2 regions of the Peribacillus sp. NPDC097264 genome follow, and region 2 is predicted to be linked to the other one. Evidence: riboswitches for the same ligand, from Rfam matches in the RefSeq annotation. Region 2 holds a riboswitch; the other holds the start of a gene.
The links. A riboswitch is a leader RNA that binds a small molecule or an ion and turns the genes downstream of it on or off. The one in region 2 is predicted to bind thiamine pyrophosphate.

Region 1 (3,129 bases), on a different contig from region 2:
CCCTCCATGTGTAGGAAAATGAATTTATCTTACTTAATTATGAATGAATTAGAATATAATTCCAAAATGTAATATATGGTTTTAATAATAACAGATTGAAAGCGTTCTTTAAATACTCATTCATGCGGTAAATGATCGGTAAAAGGGGAAAGGCTTTGTTTATATTAGGTAAACATTGTATTAATAGGGGGTTTACACATATAAAAAAGGCACCGTTCATTATTGACGGGTACCTTTTTTTTGAAATGTATAGGGTTCGATATGGACAATGACATGTTTGATGTCATGTTCCTTTAATAAGTTTTCTTCAACTTTCACTGTAATGTCATGACTTTGGATGACGGTCAAGAGCGGATTGACATGCACGGTTGTTTCAACCAGAATTTCATTCCCATGCATCCGTGCTTTAATTTCACTCATGTCTTTCACCCCATCCGTCAACAGGATGGTTTGACCTATTTGTTGAAGATGCTGTTCATCGAAACCGTCGGTCAAGGAAAGTGAAGCGTCGTGGAAAATATCCCAAGCCGTTTTGCAGATCATCAGACCTACCACTAAAGCCGCAACCGCATCCAACCAGTCTATGCCGATTGTGGTACCGATAATACCTACGAAAGCACCGATACTGACAAGAGCATCAGAACGGTTGTCCTGTGCGACAGCATGGATGGAGGCGCTGTTTATTTTTTTGCTTAAAGCCAAGTTGTAACGATAAACCCCGTACATGAAGATGGCGGAGAATAAAGCGACATAAGCTGTGAACATATTCGGTACAACTGTCGCATCCTGCGAAAAGAATGATTCGATGGCGCTGTATATGACCTGTAATCCGACGGTGATCATAATGAAGGCGGCAACCAGAGACGCTACGGTTTCAGCTCTCAGATGACCGTATGAATGATTATTATCAGGTGGTCGCTTTGATATTTTTAAGCCTATTAATACAGCGACAGAGGCAATGATATCGGTCGTGTTGTTTAAACCATCTGCCCAAAGTCCTTTCGAGTCTCCAAAGTAACCAAACGTTAATTTGAGGGCCGACAAGAATATGTATGCGGCTATACTGATATAGGCGCCCTTTTCAGCAGAAATTGAATGTTTATCCATGTCTTTTCCCCCTCGTGCAAAATAACCTTTATAAAGATATCAAATTGAACCCTAGTGAGTCTATAGAAAAATTGTCGTCTTTATCCATCTAACTTGGCATATGGCATGTGTATTGAGGCCATGTAAAGAAGTTGGCTGGATGAAAAAATATAACCAGTAATAGGGAAAAACGCTCGTGGATATAATCGTGTTATTTACTTGTCAATTAGAGAAACTAGTAGTATATTCTAACCGAGGAACAAAAATTAAATACTTCCACAAGGGGAGCCAAGATGGCTGAGAGTGAACGTTTGAGTTCAGACCCTATGAACCTGTTAGTTAGTACTAGCGTAGGGATGTGGTTTTGGATAGCAATACTGGGCATCCATTACCGCCCTGGTGTTGCTTTTTTGCATGCCGAAAAAGCGACACGGGACTCATGGGCACTTTTGCACGTGGAGAAGGGTGAGAGATGATGAAACATAAAACATTATTCATGACAGAGGTCGCGATTTTTTCTGCATTGGCATTACTGCTGGATATAGTCTCCGGTTTTGTTTTTGCAAGGATATGGCCACAGGGGGGATCGATTTCCATTGCCATGGTGCCGATATTCTTAATGGCCTATCGTTGGGGAATCAAGGGCGGAATGGCCACCGGTTTACTATTGGGGCTTTTGCAGATTGCCACTGGTTTGGCATTTCTGGCAACGCCGCTTCAAGGATTTATCGAATATTTCCTTGCTTTTACCGCCGTGGGATTATCCGGTTTGTTCATGAATAAATTCGTGAATAACCGTAAAGGGGGAAAACGGTTAAGAGGGGATATATATGCGGTTTGTGGCATGTTTGTGGGGAGCTTCCTGAGGTTTCTTTGCCATTTTACAGCAGGTATCGTTTTCTTTGGGGAATATGCGCCAAACGGGCAACCAGTCGTCCTCTATTCCTTGATTTACAATGGGACATATATGCTGTTTAGTTTTATTTTATCAGCAATCGTGGTAATGGTGCTTTATTCGGCTGCTTCGAATGTCTTGTTGAAGAAAGCCATCTAAGGACAGACCTATAAAAAGGGCCGGCTCGATTATGAGCCGGCCCTTTTCTCCATTATTTTGCAATAAATACCGAGCAAGGTGCCTGCTTGGCTATGGAACTGCTGGTGCTTCCGAGGAAGAACTTTTCCAGGCCGCTTTTTGCACTGTTGCCGACGATGATTAAATCGGCATTCGCCCGCTTTGCATAGTCACATATACTATCGGTGGCATTTCCCTCTAAAATCTCGATATTTCCATTAACCTGGCATTCACTGAGCAATCTCATCATATTGCTTTCAGCCATCCTCACATTGTTTTCATGAACGGTGGGAGTATCGTTCATGTGCATTTGACTTTGTTGTTCTACTTCTGTTACGGGATGCGTTTGTGAAGGGTCGACATAAAATCCTGCTGCCGGTACGAACCCAGGAGCGGATGCACTCTCGATGATGCGGCTTTCACCTTTTGGATTCAGAACTTGAACAATGGTCAATTCAGCTTCCGGAAAGGCCTTTTTTAATGAAGCTCCATATTCCACTGCGCGGTTGCTCTCTTCATTTCCATCATAAGCGGCGACGATACGTTTTAATTGTTTCATCTAAGATCATCTCTCCCCATAATTTGTCATTATAGGTTATATACCCGTTTTTATTGGTTTCATGCCTTTTTCAGGTGTATATTGATTTATAAATGTGGGTAAAGGGTATGGAAAAAGAAAAGACTAGGCATGAAAGGGAGAAATATTGTAGGCATTTTTATGGAAAAGGATAATGGGCAAAATGTTGTGGAATTTGTTTTCCCTTTTAGCCATTGCAAGAGTTTTCTTTCATAAAAAGGGCAAAATATTTTTAATGGAGCATGTCGCATCTGGGAAAATGGGGGTACAAATGAGAGCGTTATTGAAAATAGGTCTTATAATTATATCAATCATTGTCGTAGTGGGAGCTGGTTTGTTCATATATTTTAAACAAACTGTGGATATAAGCAATCTCCAGGATCAACTTCAGCAG
Region 2 (3,129 bases):
TCACTCCGTTCCTTTTTATAAAATTGATGGAAATGGTGAACGGGTCCGTGTCCCTTACCGAGTTCTAAGCTATTTCGTATCGCTTCTGAAATATAGATTTTCGCTTGTTCAATGGACGTCGCTAAAGGAAGTCCATTAGCAAGATTAGATGCAATGGCAGAGGAAAGGGTACAGCCAGTTCCATGCGTATTTTTCGTATGAATGCGTTCACCCTTGATCCAAGAGAACTCCTTGCCATCATAAAAGAGGTCATTTGGATTTCCTGCTGCATGTCCTCCTTTCAGTAAAACAGCCTTCGGACCCAGTTCCAGAATAGCGGTACATGCCTTATAAAAGTCCTGCTTCGTCCGGATCGGGAATCCGGTAAGGACCTCTGCTTCAGGTATATTGGGCGTGACAAGTGTAGCAAGTGGAAGTAAATCAGTTTTTACCGACGAAACGGCCCTCTCATCTAACAGATGGTGTCCACTTTTGGAAATCATGACAGGATCAAGGACGACGATAGCCGGTTTAAATAATTTTAGCGAATGGGCGACGGTTTCGACCGTCTCCTTTGATCCAAGCATCCCTATTTTTACTGCGTCGACACGAATGTCTTCAAATACGGCCGCAATTTGATCGGTGATCACAGGGAGATCGATGGGCTGTATAGATCGAACTTCCAAGGTATTCTGTGCCGTAACGGCTGTGATAACAGACATGCCATAAACCCGATGGGCCGAAAATGTTTTTAAATCAGCTTGGATGCCGGCTCCGCCCCCAGAGTCAGATCCGGCGATCGTTAGTGCCCTTTTCATAAAAAAACCCCTTCATATAATGATTTTTTAAGAGAACTTTCAATAAAAGAAAGCCTATAATTGCGCCCGTTAAAGAACTAAGAAGAAAAGCTGGCAGAAAACCAAAAAGTGCCGCTTTTTTTCCCAATAATAAAAGCGCGATCGGATAACAGGCGATGGATCCGAGAATGCCTGTCCCCACTATTTCTCCCAAGCAGGCGTGTCCCATCCTTTTTGTTTTTTGGTAGAGGAAGGCCGCCAGCAGGGCACCAATCATGCTGCCCGGAAATGCAAAAATGGAACCTGTACCTGTCATGTTCCTGATAAGGGATACTAAAAAGGCCTGGGTCACAGCAAAAAGCGGCCCCAACATAACGGCTGTCATGACGTTGGTTACATGTTGAATAGGAAACACCTTCGCAAAACCAACAGGGATGTAAACGAATGAGCTAGTCAGGGTAGTGATGGCCGTGAACAAGCTAGTCAACGTCATTTTCCGTAATAAGTTACCCGTGTCTAGCATTTAAAGCGGCCAATCCTGTTCGTTGTGAACCATGTCCCAAAATAAATATTCATATCGGGAGGTCATTAAAAAGTGTTTCTCTAATCTTTTCAATTCCTTTTCAGGCATATCTTCCGTCAGTTCGTCTAACAGCTTGGCCAACCATTTGTGCGCATCTGCGAATTCGGGGGATGCATACGATTGAATCCAAGCGATATAGCGATTTGTTTCTAGTGCTGGACCATTTTGTTCTTTTAATAACGAGCCAATTTCATAGTAATCCCAGGCACAAGGAAGTAAGCAGGCAATAAGGTCGGCTAAAGTTCCATGATGGGCAGCATTGAGCATATAACCTGTATAGGCAAGGGTAATCGGAGTTGGTTCGGTATTTTCCAATTCCTCAGAACTAATTCCGAACTCCTTGCAGTAGCTCCTATGCAAATCCATTTCTACCTGTAGAGTCTCATTTAAAATACTCGCAAATTTGGTCATGATCTCAAGGTTAGTGGCCTTGATGGTCCCTAAGGCAAAAAGCTTGGCATAATCCATAAGATAGATATAGTCCTGCTTTAAGTAATAGGCGAATTTCTTTTCTGATAGTGTCCCGTCTCCAATTGCTTGAACGAAAGGATGAGTATGATTCTTTTTCCAAATTTCTTTTGAACGTTCGTGAAGTCTAGCACTGAAAGTTTTCATTTGGGTTTTCGCCATGATTTTTCCCCCTTATAATTCATTCACATACAAAGGAGGGGAGTGTCCAAAAATGAAGAACAGCCGCTTTCATATAGAAAGCGGCTGTTCTAGGAATGTACGAATCCCTTTTTCAACCTGCTTTCCTCCGCTGGTATGACCAGATCAGGTACAAAGGGTTTGATTCTCAGCCTATTAATGGCTCCCCTAGCAGCTTATTATTCAATTAAACGAAAACCCCGTTCCTGAAAACGGAACGGGGCAGATGGATGAAGTCAAATATACGACGACGATATCATCCACTTTCCTCCGCCGGCATCACCCGGATCAGGTTCAAAGGGTCCGGAACATCATTCCATCTCAGTCTTATAGAAGACTCCCCTAGTGGTATTTCGTATGTGATTATTGTCATCATATCAGATAAAAAGGAAAATGCAACCTTTGAATCCAATAGAATTTTATGAGTATCTTGTGGCGTGAAAGGGGTAGTAGGATAAAATCCCCATTGGCAAATGGAGCATACCTAACCCACGGTCAATTGGAGGAAAATATAGTTATTAGCAAAATAGGGATATGGTCTTACCTTGTGCTAAAAGGGCACACGGAAAAATAATATAAAAATTAAAAATTATTTGAATGCAATTGACTTATCCTTGCAAGTGGGATAAAATCATGTCAAAATCATTTATATTCTGTATTCTTATCCAGAGAGGTGGAGGGACTTGGCCCTATGAAACCTCGGCAACAGACCCATCGGGGAACTGTGCTTCTTCCAACAAGCAATCGCTTGGAAGATAAGAAGAGACGAACGGACCTCTGTCGACCTCTTCTTGGATTAGAAGGGGTTTTTATTTTTGTCAAATAGGGTTTAAGGATCCCGTACAACAGGTATATATATTTTGGCTTTAGCAAAGCCTATAAGATTAGGGGCATTATATGTGGAAAATATGAATAAAAGGAAAGGGGCCATTCATATGGCAGAGTTTTTCGAGAAAAAAGAACAGAGGAGAGCATTGTTGATAGAAGAACTATTATCAAATGGTGTATACAAAACCTCTGATGAAAAGCATCTCTATGATGCTCCATTAAAAGCTCTTGAAGATGAATATAAGATTGTTATAGATAAATCAGGTAATGAGTCACCTCCAGAGTGCATGACTT

Region 1: linked by a shared signal. The riboswitch ahead of thiT (energy-coupled thiamine transporter ThiT) and the one ahead of tenA (thiaminase II) in region 2 are both predicted to bind thiamine pyrophosphate.

What each region holds. Positions count from the first base shown of each region.
Region 1 is NZ_JBNNSR010000007.1:129,308-132,436, reverse strand. Features, by position in the region: gene ACQKL0_RS12885 (cation diffusion facilitator family transporter) at 220-1,107, opposite strand; TPP riboswitch at 1,358-1,460, shown strand; gene thiT (energy-coupled thiamine transporter ThiT) at 1,559-2,140, shown strand; gene ACQKL0_RS12875 (universal stress protein) at 2,193-2,717, opposite strand; gene ACQKL0_RS12870 (transglycosylase domain-containing protein) at 3,007-3,129, shown strand, end outside.
Region 2 is NZ_JBNNSR010000009.1:66,846-69,974, reverse strand. Features, by position in the region: gene thiD (bifunctional hydroxymethylpyrimidine kinase/phosphomethylpyrimidine kinase) at 1-797, opposite strand, end outside; gene thiW (energy coupling factor transporter S component ThiW) at 766-1,299, opposite strand; gene tenA (thiaminase II) at 1,300-1,989, opposite strand; TPP riboswitch at 2,095-2,187, opposite strand; TPP riboswitch at 2,256-2,361, opposite strand; SAM riboswitch class I at 2,666-2,769, shown strand; gene ACQKL0_RS15340 (Fur-regulated basic protein FbpA) at 2,868-3,129, shown strand, end outside.